3 regions of the Sporolactobacillus sp. PKPK-6 genome follow, and region 2 is predicted to be linked to each of the others. Evidence: riboswitches for the same ligand, from Rfam matches in the RefSeq annotation. Region 2 holds a riboswitch; each other region holds the start of a gene.

What was found. A riboswitch is a leader RNA that binds a small molecule or an ion and turns the genes downstream of it on or off. The one in region 2 is predicted to bind S-adenosylmethionine.
Region 1: it holds a riboswitch for S-adenosylmethionine, as region 2 does, so the genes downstream of both, AC1MBV_RS15225 (Fur-regulated basic protein FbpA) here and AC1MBV_RS03970 (vitamin B12 independent methionine synthase) in region 2, are expected to answer to the same signal.
Region 3: it holds a riboswitch for S-adenosylmethionine, as region 2 does, so the genes downstream of both, metK (methionine adenosyltransferase) here and AC1MBV_RS03970 (vitamin B12 independent methionine synthase) in region 2, are expected to answer to the same signal.

What each region holds. Positions count from the first base shown of each region.
Region 1 is NZ_JBWXPA010000002.1:898,227-902,446, reverse strand. Features, by position in the region: gene AC1MBV_RS15235 (iron-containing alcohol dehydrogenase family protein) at 1-234, shown strand, start outside; gene AC1MBV_RS15230 (amidohydrolase) at 231-1,382, shown strand; SAM riboswitch class I at 1,488-1,593, shown strand; gene AC1MBV_RS15225 (Fur-regulated basic protein FbpA) at 1,688-1,873, shown strand; gene AC1MBV_RS15220 (DUF4180 domain-containing protein) at 1,815-2,072, shown strand; gene AC1MBV_RS15215 (hypothetical protein) at 2,166-2,927, shown strand; gene AC1MBV_RS15210 (lysylphosphatidylglycerol synthase domain-containing protein) at 3,064-3,981, opposite strand; gene AC1MBV_RS15205 (MGDG synthase family glycosyltransferase) at 4,013-4,220, opposite strand, start outside.
Region 2 is NZ_JBWXPA010000001.1:825,657-829,876, forward strand. Features, by position in the region: gene AC1MBV_RS03965 (helix-turn-helix domain-containing protein) at 1-1,673, shown strand, start outside; SAM riboswitch class I at 1,753-1,858, shown strand; gene AC1MBV_RS03970 (vitamin B12 independent methionine synthase) at 2,014-3,144, shown strand; gene AC1MBV_RS03975 (LytR/AlgR family response regulator transcription factor) at 3,349-4,116, opposite strand; gene AC1MBV_RS03980 (LytS/YhcK type 5TM receptor domain-containing protein) at 4,116-4,220, opposite strand, start outside.
Region 3 is NZ_JBWXPA010000002.1:463,589-467,808, reverse strand. Features, by position in the region: gene ytkD (RNA deprotection pyrophosphohydrolase) at 67-570, shown strand; gene pckA (phosphoenolpyruvate carboxykinase (ATP)) at 623-2,206, opposite strand; SAM riboswitch class I at 2,461-2,579, shown strand; gene metK (methionine adenosyltransferase) at 2,709-3,929, shown strand; gene AC1MBV_RS13130 (tetraprenyl-beta-curcumene synthase family protein) at 4,096-4,220, shown strand, end outside.

The DNA of each region.
Region 1 (4,220 bases), on a different contig from region 2:
GTGGGTCTGAGTTATTCGCTGAGTCAGTTCAAACTTCAGGATATAGATAAAGCTAAAGAAATTCTTGCCAGAGAATGTCAAACGGAGCTTGGCTTCCGTTTTGTCTTCAAAAATTTTGATCAGGCGTTTATCCTGAATGCTTTGAACCGGGTGGAAACGTTGGTGAACGAAAGCGGAAGTGAAGGCCAGGCAACCGGTGAATTCGACTACAAGGCAGATGAATCGAAAGTATGAGCAGATTTGCAAATGATGGTAAGACCTTTCAATCCATATTCGAAGAGCTGCACCAGAACCCGGAGCTGTCGTTGCATGAATATGAGACAACAAAAAGAATTAAAAACTGGCTGCAGGGTCAATCAGTTACGTTGCGAGAGACCAGCCTGCCGACCGGCGTCTTTGCCGAAATTTCAGGTGATCTGAACGGTCCTGCTGTTGGGCTTCGCGCGGATATTGATGCCTTGCCGATTCATGAACAAACTGACTTACCCTATCAATCACAAAATGAAGGTGTGATGCACGCCTGCGGTCATGATTTTCATACGACCGCTTTGCTCTGGGCCGCTGCTTTACTGAAACAAAATCAGTTGGATCTTCCCGGCACCGTTCGTTTGATTTTTCAACCTGCAGAAGAAACCGGACACGGTGGACTCAAGGTGGTCAAAGACGGTCAGCTCAAAGGACTGGATGCGGTCGTTGGTATTCACAACAAACCAGATTTGCCGGTGGGAACCATTGGAATCAAGGCAGGACCTTTAATGGCGGCTTGCGACAAATTTAAAATTACGTTTAATGGAATCGGCGGTCATGCGGCGATTCCCGAGCGGACCCGAGATCCGATTGTAGCGGCTTCATCGTTCGTTCAAACAGCGCAAACGATCGTCAGCCGAAACATTTCGCCAAAGCATGAAGCGGTCGTGAGCATTACCAGTATTCACGGCGGTGACGTGTGGAATGTGCTGCCTGGAAAGGTCGAACTGCTCGGAACAGTACGCACTTTTTACGATCAGGATCGTGATTTGATCATTGATCGCTTTGCCGCAATCGCCGACGGACTTCAACAGGCGTTCAACGTACAGATTGCTGTGGAATGGGGCCAAGGGACGCCATCCGTATTTAATGAAGAAAAAATAGCTCGAATTATTCGAGAAGCAAATGAAAATGAAGTGCGGGTGGTGACACCTGAAGTTTCGGTGGCCGGGGATGATTTTTCCTGCTTCCAACGCGAGGTACCCGGTGTATTCGCATTTGTAGGATCGAACGGACCCGAAGATTGGCATCATCCTGCGTTTCGGGTTGACCCTAAAGGGATCCGCGTTGCCGCAGAATTCTATTATCGCTCTGCGGTTGCCGTTTTGAAAGCATTAAAGCATGCAAACGTATGATAGAGTCATCGTATTTATGATCAGAATTCATTAGCGGATCTTTTAAATAGTGAGTACAGGAATAAATAATCGACCATACTATACCTAATATAAATTATTGAAAAATGCTTATCCAGAGAGGCGGAGGGAATGGCCCTGCGAAACCTCAGCAACCGGCTGATTGCGGTACGGTGCTAATTCCTAAAGCAGAATCATTGCTTGGAGATAAGTTGAGAGCAGCATAAAGAAAAGCCTGATTTCTCTTCTTATCACTGTGGGAAGAGAACAATTGGGCTTTTTATCTTTTTATAGGGAGATGCGGCACGATGAGCAGTGCACTGAGAAAGATGGTGGAAGACAGACGCGAACAATTAATTGAACAGCTGATTGCACATAGAGTTTATAAGAAAGACGGAAGGCATCTATTTGAATTATCTTTGTCAGAACTGGAACATGAATACAAGCAGGTACAGGCAAGCAGTTCATCGATGCATAATCGAGATTTGGCGTAAGCGCCGCTTTTTAGTGACAGAGCTTGGTGTTGCGGAGGCGATCGTACAGAAATTTGCACTGTATCATACGAAAGCAGCAGCTGTACTTGATAATAGCCAGATCAAAGGCAAGTTCAAGGAGTTTATTTCCGAGAGCAACAGCGGCAATATATTCAGAGTCTATAAGAATGTTAATAAAAGAACATTGGGTTTTGAATAATTATCATTGAGAATGGGGAATTGTTGAAATATACTGGAATCGGACATATACCACTGATAAGGACAAAGAGGAACGAGGGGGCACAATCAAAAAATGAATGGTGAACTGCTTCAGGTATGCAGAATTGTTGCAAGTGCAAAAAAAGCGCTAAAAGAGAACAAGAAAATCATATTTGAATCGTTCAAATATGAGGATTCCATTACTTTTCAGCTTATTGAAAAGAAGTCATGGTTTGGGAAAAAGCCTTTTAAAGCTAGTAATGTAGCAGAATGGTTTGATGAATGTTGTAAACGCGGGTTAGAAGATATAAAATGCTTAACGCCGATGCAGGTAGAAGACAGAAATCTGCTTGGATTTTCAAACTCAAGACAAAACATTTTTGTCTGCTTTTATAAAAGTGGTCATGTAACTTACAATACAGTGCATTGGGACTTCCAGAAAGAAAGGCACGCCTGGACAATCACCTATACAGAACACCGCTGGGATAATCCACCTCAAGAGAAGCCGGAATTTTACGATAATACAGCAGACTTGGTAAACGTTTTAAATGAAATTGAGAAATTCGCGCACTTCATTGAATGTGACCATTTTGCAAATTTATTTCATGAGGCTGCCCTTGCTGCAGAAGGGGAATCTACGAAAGAAATGAAACTGCTCATTGATATGCCGAAGAAGAATTTGAATCTTTTTAAAGCAGCAAGTACCGCTGATGTTTTTGGTGCTATGGGCTCATGGAATGATTCTCCGCCATACATGGCTCATGAAAAAAATGTAGACGAACAATATGAACATTTATCTGCGGAATTATTTAGACAGTTATGTTTAGCGACTCTCTATGCGGTGAATGAATGGTAATATTCTTCATGATCATCTGACACCTTTTTTAATCCTCTTATGAATTCCATTTATTTGTGCTTTGTAACTTTACCAATCGAATCGCTTAATTAAACTGAGTTAGCAAATGATAAGTGTGCATCGCCCAAACAGCTTTTTACAGTTTCTGATGTAGCATATTTCTGAGTGCTTTTCCATATTTCCCGTGCAGGGCCAGAATATATAGAACAACACCCAATGGAAGCAGTGCGGCATATTGTATGAAATGAAGCAGTAAGCCTGCCGAAAGCGCCGCGCTCTGCTGAATGCCTAGTCCGGCAAGACCGATAATGACTCCGTATTCGAAAAGACCCACGGAACCGGGTGAGGCAGGTATAAACCCAATAAGGTTTGTTGTGGCAAAAACGGCCAGCGACATACGCAAAGATGCGCCCCAGCCGAAGCCGAACGCAATTAGTCCCATCCAAATGGAAAGGAGGAGAAGTATATACGAGAAAAGCACCCAAAGCATCATGTTCAGCATTCCGATTGTTAGATAGCCATGAACATAGTTTCGAAATCGCGGAACAAAAGAAACAACAGTCAGCAGCAACGCGATGAGGGTAATACATGAAAAGAAAGAAATCCATAAGATTGTAACAATCATGGGCTCTTTAAATCCGGAAAAGGGTACGGCGAAAAGGGAGATGACGATAATTGCTATCGAGTCGGCGATCGCCGGTATCATCACCAATTCCGTCCGACGAAATGCGCTGTAGTTGTCCGGGAAAAAAGCAAAACGTAATCCGTCACCAATATGAAGGGGCAGAATCATATTTGCCGCATGACCGATACCAACGATTTGCAGAGCTCTCAGACGGTTAATATTCGGATCAATGCCCAATGTGTATCCAAGACTCCGAACATAGTTTGAATAGATATTAATGGCAACTGAACAAAAAACTAAGAACCAATTTATTTTCGCATTGAATACAGTGCTTAGATCCAGACTGCCGAATGTTTTGAATGAATAATAGACGACTAAAACAGTTATGATTATTCCTATTAGTAATTTGAATTTTGTTTTTGTTGCCATTCAACTGCTCCTGCTGCACGTTTTTTGAATTTTAGTCGGTCAAAGAATGTTCAAGTGATTGACTGATTTTCAGAGCGTTGGGTTCCTTTGCTGTTTGTATGAGCAATTCAGTGATCTTGCGCGCCGATTCAGGCTTTTTGAACTCATACTGGTTCTGAGCGATCTGCAGGAGCTGTTCCCCGTCATTTTCCAACAATGCTGAAATCATAGTCGGCAATTGGCGCAAGTCTTTGCAATAG
Region 2 (4,220 bases):
TCCTGACCAAGATTCTAGAAAATGCGCTTTCAGTTATTCCGGTTGCTAATGTTGGCATATTATGGATGTTTGATGCGAAAGAAAAGCGGCTGAAAGCAAAAGCATGGACAGGCGGACCGAATGAAAATTTACTTAAAATGAAAATGAAGCCTGGCGAAGGAATTGTTGGCAGTACATTTCTTGATCGTCGATCACGAATCTACACTGGTTATGCAAATATTGAACATGCCTCTGTAACAATGACTGACCAAAATATGCAGGAATTATTTAAATCCTATAATTTCAAGAATATGAAATCGGTAATAACCGTTCCTATTTCCGTTGCAAAAGAAACGATAGGCGTTTTAATCATTTATCAAAGTGGACACCATCCAATGCTCACCGATTATGACAAGAAATTACTCGAAGGATTTTCTGATCAAGTTTCGATTGTCCTTGCTAACCAACAGCTCTACAGTAATTTACAAAAACAAAACCAGTTACTTGTCACACAATCAAAAATTCATAAAACATTTATGGAACTTTCATTGGAAAGCAAAGGAATTCAAAATATTGCAGATAAATTGAGTGAACTCATTAATCTGCCAATTATGATTATCGATTTTAGCGATCATACAAATTATTTTTGTCGGCTAAGAAAAGATAGTTGGGACCAAACCGACCAAATGATCAAGACATTCAGCCATTTAAGAAAGCCTCAATTTCAATTTTTGTTCGATCAAACGGTCTCGTATTATATTCAGCCAATTATAGCCAATCATTCCTGTTTAGGCATCATCATGGTTAAAGTCGACGAAACGGCATTTCTAGATTACTGCAGGGTATCTGTAGAACAAAGCAGCTCAATCATTGCATTGGAAATGATAAGAAAACAAGCGGTCGTCGATTTTTATTATAAAAAAACGCATGATCTCTTTTTCTCTTTCTTAAACTGCAAAAGGAATACTCTTCTGCATGAAAAAGCGAGCGAATTAGGAATAAGTCGCCACGCAAACTTTCAGGCAATGATTATTCAGTTAAATACCGATGTTCAGGTCATTAATGTGCAAATATATAAACTCATATCAGAGATCAAATTAAGTTTTCAGGATCGAATTGCTGTGATCTATGGATATAACGCAAAGATCATTGTATTGTTCACACTAAAAAGCCAGAAAGATCAGACGTTTTTGATAAAAAAGATACAATTGCTATTGAATTACTGGCATCAAGATCATCTGCTGTCATTACGTATTGGAATAGGTACATGCTACGCTACCATCGAAAAAATTGAGAAAAGTTATCACGAGGCTGAAAAATCACTTGCCTACTTAGTATCAACAAATCAAACGGGAACGATGGCGTACAGAGATATTGGGGTTAACCGTCTATTTATGTATCAGCCAATTGAAGAAATCGACACATTTATTGATGAAGTATTCGGACCTTTAAAGACAAATAATCATCAGGATCATCAATTAGAAGAAACATTAATCGTTTATATGGAATCGAATTTATCTGTATCTGCTGCTTCAAAAAAGCTTCATATTCATATTAATACTATGTATCAGAGACTAAAAAAAATAGAAGAGCTTTTATCACTCTCATTCTCCGACCATACAAATGTGCTAAAACTTCAGCTGGCCTGCTACTTGCTCCGATATACAAATTTACACGACCAGGATATTCATTGAGCTTAGACTTATTAAAAGCCCTTGAATTTTATCTCGTTTTGTCGTAAACTACAAATCAATCGAATAATTTAACGATAATTTCTTATCTAGAGAAGTTGAGGGACTGGCCCGATGACACTTCAGCAACCGTCGTTTCACGACAAGGTGCTAATCCCAGCTGGCAAGATGTGCCGGAGGGATAAGAAGAGACTTGAACGCGCAGCCTTCTTCTCCCTGAAGAAGGCTTTTTTGTATAAAAAACGCTGAGTCAATGGAATCTCTCCGGACAGACCGTTACCACCAATTAGGCAGTTGTGAAAGAACCATTAAACCAGGAAATGATATTGAGGAGGAAACAGAAGTGACCGTAACCACTGCAAAACAAGCACCATTCAGATTTGATCAAGTAGGAAGCTTTTTACGTCCGGCCGAATTGAAAATCGCTCGGGAGAAATTTGACTCAGGAGAAATTGACAAGGCAGCATTAACTCAAGTAGAAAACGAAGAGATAAAAAAAATCGTTGAGAAGCAAATCCAATTGGGATTGAAGGCCGTCACAGATGGTGAATTCCGCCGCAGCTGGTGGCATCTCGACTTTCTCGCCGCATTAAACGGTGTCGAAAGCTATGCCCAAAATGCAAGTTATAAATTCAAAGGGGCAAAAACACGCGATACAAACGTGCGCTTCGTTGGCAAGGTTTCCTATAATCCGGAACATCCTTTTTTTGAAGCATTTAAATTTATGCAGAGCATCGTACCGGAAGGCATTCTAGTCAAGCAAACGATCCCCAGCCCGACTCTCTATTTCCGTGACCATCGCAGTGACGAAGCCGTTCATTTTTACGACTCACATGAAGAATTCTTGACAGATTTGGGTCTTGCTTATCATCAAACGATTCAGCGATTCTATGATCTTGGCTGTCGTTATCTTCAACTTGACGATACAACCTGGGCATTTCTGATCGATCAGATTATTAATGCCAAGAATGCTGAGGAGAAGGCAAAATATGAACAAATTGCCGAAGACAGTGTAACCGTAATTAACAAGGCTTTAGCGGGACTTCCTGAAGATCTGACCGTGACGACCCATATTTGCCGCGGAAATTTCCAGTCTACATTCCTGTTCTCCGGCGGTTATGGACCGGTTGCAAAATACCTTGCTCAACTTAATCTCGACGGTTATTTTCTCGAATACGACAACGAGCGTTCCGGCGACTTTGCTCCGCTCGGAGAGATTTTCAAAGAAGGCTCCAGTAAAAAAGTCGTCCTTGGTCTTGTAACCTCTAAATTTCCCGAACTGGAATCTGTTGACGGCCTTCAGAAACGAATTGAAGAAGCAACAGCGTATGTTCCATTAAAAAATCTCTGTTTGTCCACACAATGCGGCTTCGCATCGACCGAAGAAGGAAATAAGCTCACGGAAGCACAGCAATGGGCAAAAATAGATCTCGTCGTCACTACCGCAAAAAAGATCTGGAACAACGTCGATTAACACCATTATCAAAACCGACTTATTTACAAACATGTCTTTATTAAATCACAAACCGCTCAGTCCTATTCCGACTGAGCGGTTTGTTTATCACAGAATTCTTTAACACGTTTTCCTGTGTTTTTTTCAGTTTATCGTTATCTTGAATTACAGACTCAGTAACTTCTTTTACGGCAAAAGGTTCAACAAAGTCTAGGCGCAAAAAAATTACGTATCCAAATGCATCCGCTGCCGAAACTCCTTCACTTTGCTTCTGCTGACCGGAATTTCAGCTTTAAGATCATTCAAACGTACGATATAGGTCTGATTAAACCACGGAACAATTTCACGTATTTTGGAAAGATTGACTGAATAAGACCTGTGACAGCGAAAGAACAACTTCTGAGGCAGCATCGCCTGAAATTCGGACAGGCTCATTGGCATCGTATACTGCTGATCATTGGTATACACCAGCGTCACCTTTTCACTTGCTTCGGCATAATAGATGTCATCAACATCTTTGACAATAATTTTTTCATCATGACGCAGATTGATTCGCCGCGAACGGATCGTTTCGTCCTCAGCTGCTGCTTGCTCGCGGTGATCAGCCGTCTCACCTGTCAATCCATGATCACGCTGAAAGGCAGCCTCTAGTTTAGCAAGCATTGGCGCGATCCGCTTTTCATCATAGGGTTTTAAAATATAATCGAAAGCCTCTAGTTCAAACGCCTTTGCCGCGTGCTCTTTATAGGCCGTAGTGAAGATAATATACGGCTTCCGTTTGAATTTGCTGATGTTGCTCGCCAAAAGCATACCGTCAAGAGACGGAATATTGATATCTAAAAAAATCGCATCGGTCTCGTTTTCTTGTAAAAATCTCAATACATCAAGACCATCTTCAAAGCTGTCTGTAATTTCAATCGAACTGTATGTTTTGATTAAAAATTCAAGTTCATCACGCGCTAATTGTTCATCCTCAACAATAATTGCTTTCATTAACCCACCTTCTTAATGTCGAAATAAACATCAGTTCCCGGTGTCAAATGATGAATGATCAAACCGTTCCCATAAATTAATTTTACGCGCTGATGAACATTTAG
Region 3 (4,220 bases), on a different contig from region 2:
TGTGAACCATTATTTGTTAAAATAGGTTTGAAGCTCGCAGAACGCAGGTGCGGAGGTAATGACCGAATGAATCAATATCCTAGTTTTCCGGATTTTTATGGAAATAAAGTAACCCTAGCTCTTTCATCAACTCCCTTTTCGGCCGATCCAAGACATGTTTGGGTTATTTGTAAATTTCACTGTCAATGGCTGCTTACCATGCATTCAAGGAGGGGACTTGAATTTCCCGGAGGCAAAGTAGAGTCTGGAGAACGCCCGGAGGAAGCGGCGAAAAGAGAGATCTTTGAAGAAACCGGCGCGCATGTAGCGAATCTCTATTTTATTGGACAATACCAAGTAGATGGGCGAGACGAACCAATAGTTAAGAATATCTACTTTGCGGAAATTGATCAAATAACCCTGAAAAAGGATTATTTAGAGACAGACGGACCGAGACTGATCAGCAATCTGCCTCACTCAATTAAGAATCGGAGACAGTATAGTTTTTTGATGAAAGACCAAGTGCTTGAGCTGTCGATGAAGGCAATCAGGCAGAAGCAATGGACGCTCGTGTCCGAAGTACACATTTAAGACTTTGGCACTAAAAAAGGCTCCCTCCAAAATTGGAGGGAGCCAGCTGTTTTTAGTGGACATTAGGCCCAGCGTTGCGGATGTTCTCAGGTGCTTGACGGAATTGCTGGAAGTTCGTTTGGAATTTTTGAGCCAGCTGTATTGCAGCATGCTCATACGCAGCTGGATTAGTCCATGTTTTCCATGGCATAAGCACCTGATCAGGTACACCAGGACATGTTTGCGGAATATGCAATCCGAAAATCGGATCCGTGACTATATTTTTCTTGTCAAGACGTTCATTTAAAGCTGCATAAACCATTTGCCTTGTATAACTGAGCTTCATTCGTTTACCGAGCTCGTAGGGTCCCCCAGTCCATCCGGTGTTAATCAGATAAGCGCTTACATTGTTTTGTTTTATAAATTTTCCCAAAAGTTCAGCATAGGTGACTGCCGGAAGCGGCATAAACGGGGCCCCGAAGCATGTGGAAAAAGTTGGTTCAGGAGTTACAATTCCGCGCTCGGTGCCGGCCAATTTACTCGTGTAACCTGAGAGGAACTGATACATTGCCTGATCCGGTGACAGTATACTAATTGGCGGGAGAACGCCGGATGCATCGGCTGTCAGAAAAATAATCGCGTTTGGATGCCCTCCGACGCTTGGAAGAACTGCATTTGCAACCTTTTGCAGTGAATAGGCAGCACGCGTGTTTTCCGTAAGTGCGGTACTGAAATAATCGGGTTTGCGCTGATCCTGAGAAATGACGACGTTTTCAAGTACTGTACCGAATTGGATGCTGTCATAAATTTGCGGTTCATTCTCTTGAGTCAGCCGAATCGTTTTTGCATAGCATCCTCCTTCAAAGTTAAACACACCGTTACTTGACCAGCCGTGTTCATCGTCCCCAATCAACTGTCGGTCAGGCACATTGGAGAGCGTTGTCTTTCCGGTGCCGGACAAACCGAAAAAAAGAGTTGTGTTGCCGTTTTCGTCTTGATTTGCAGAGCAATGCATCGGCATCACTCCTTTTTGCGGCAATAAATAATTCATTACAGTAAATACGGATTTCTTGATTTCTCCGCCATATTCGGTGCCCCCGATTAATACAATACGGTATTTCATGGAAATAATAATAAATGCTTCGGAACGCGTACCATCAGTCAATGGATTTGCTTTAAAACCGGGTGCAGATAAAACAGTGAATTCTGCTTGATGATGTCCAAGCTCCAAATCAGAGGGTTCAATAAACAATTGGCGGCAGAAGAGATTTTGCCAAGCATACTCATTAATAACTTGAATCGCCAGACGGTAATTTGGGTCAGCCCCGGCAAAACCTCGAAACACATATTTCTCTTGCTGTTTACTTAAATAGGTAGCAAGCTTTTCGTAAAGATTTAAAAAAGCGTTTTCATTTATGTGCTGACTTCTATCCCAGTCAACCGTGTCACGTGTAACATCATCTTTGACAATAAATCTGTCTTTTGGAGACCGTCCCGTATATTTCCCGGTCGTTACGGCTAGTGCTCCGTTATTTACTAAAATGCCTTCATTTTTTCTCAATGCATGTTCAATGAGTTCAGGAACAGATAAATTAATGAATGGAGTTCCGGTACTGAGCAATTCAGAGATTGGGGTTTCCAAAAAAGTACGATTCATGAGAACATCCCTTTCTTTGTGAAATTGATCACTCATTCTTTATTGTATAACACATTGTAAATATTGTTACCTACTAATATTGTAATGATGATTCAGATATTCCGCAATCATGAAGAGATAATAATTCGAAATCTCCATATGGTTTTGTTTCGTTTTGAGTATCTTTAAATGAATTGATTTACACGCTTGAAAACAAAGGAACTTTCATTGACAATTTTAATTCCCTGCGTTAAGATGGGGATTATACACGGCTGCTCTTATTCCGAGTAGGCAGAGGGACAGGCCCGATGAAGCCCGGCAACCGGCCGAATAACGGTACGGTGCTAACCTGCAGAGAAAAGAGAGAATGATCTCTTTCCCCTGATAATAAGAGGCGCGCGATAAGAATCGGCCTATCCATAATTGGAGCGGGCTTTTTTCATGCCTTGAAAACAAAAGCAGAGGGATCGGGTACCGTTGACACCATTTTGTATATAATGTTTGAAAGGCAGGGTGAAGGAAAATGACGAAGAAGTATTCAAGAAGATTATTCACTTCCGAATCGGTAACTGAGGGTCATCCGGATAAAATTTGTGACCAGATTTCAGACGCGATTCTTGATGAACTGCTGAAGGGGGATCCTAACGCCAGGGTCGCATGCGAAACAGTCGTTAATACCGGACTTGTCCTTGTGACTGGTGAAATATCCACTTCCACCTACGTGGATATTCCGAAAGTCGTTCGTCAGACGATTAAAGAGATCGGCTATGACAACGCGAAATATGGTTTTGACGCATCGAACTGTGCGGTCATGACTTCAATCGAGGAACAGTCGGCTGATATTGCTCAAGGCGTCGATAAAGCGCTTGAAGCGCGTGAGGGAACGATGTCGGAAGATGAAATTGAAGCGATTGGTGCCGGGGATCAAGGACTGATGTTTGGATTTGCTGTCAATGAAACACCGGAACTGATGCCTCTTCCCGTATCACTTGCTCATAAATTAGCGAAGAGACTGGCTGATGTCCGGAAAGACAAAACGATCGGCTATCTTCGCCCGGATGGAAAGACCCAGGTCACGGTTGAATACGATGAAGAGGGCCATCCGGAGCGTATCGATACGATTGTGATTTCGGCACAGCATGATCCAGAAGCGACTGAAGCGCAAATCAAGAAGGACATTCATGAGTTTGTCATTGATCCGACTGTTCCGGAGAAATTGATTGACGAGAAGACGAAATTCTTTATCAATCCGACCGGACGCTTTGTCATCGGCGGGCCTCAAGGGGATGCCGGCTTGACCGGACGAAAAATTATTGTTGACACGTACGGCGGATACGCACGGCATGGAGGCGGCGCTTTCTCAGGAAAAGACGCGACGAAGGTCGACCGCTCCGCTTCTTACGCGGCAAGATATGTGGCGAAGAATATTGTCGCGGCAGGTCTCGCAGAAAAGTGCGAAGTGCAGTTTGCCTATGCCATCGGTGTTGCAGAGCCGGTATCTATTTCGGTTGATACGTTCGGTACAGGGCAGGCAACTGAAGAACAGCTCGTTCAGCTGATTCGCCGTAACTTTGATCTCCGCCCGGCCGGCATCATTAAAATGCTTGACTTGCGCAGGCCGATTTATCGCCAGACGGCGGCGTACGGACATTTTGGACGTACAGATGTCGAACTTCCTTGGGAGAAGACGGACAAAGCAGATTTGCTGAAAAAGCAGATTCTTTCAGATTTCCAGACTCATTGAGCATGTATACCCAAAAAACGTTTTTTACGCCTACCGGCTGTGAAAAGCGTTTTTTTTATAGACAAGATCGCATAAGCAGAATGATCGTTTGCTATAATAGATGGTAAGTAAGGAGATTGCCCGAACGAAATCAAGTAGAAGAGCGTCTCTACAGGGAGGCAAAACGATGACTGTACCGTCCAGACCGATTAAATTAATGGCACAAATATATAGAAAAGTGCTTCCCGAAGTACATCGCGATCTTGCAAAATGGAAGAAGCGAGCTGAAGAAATTCCCGATGCAGAATTGCG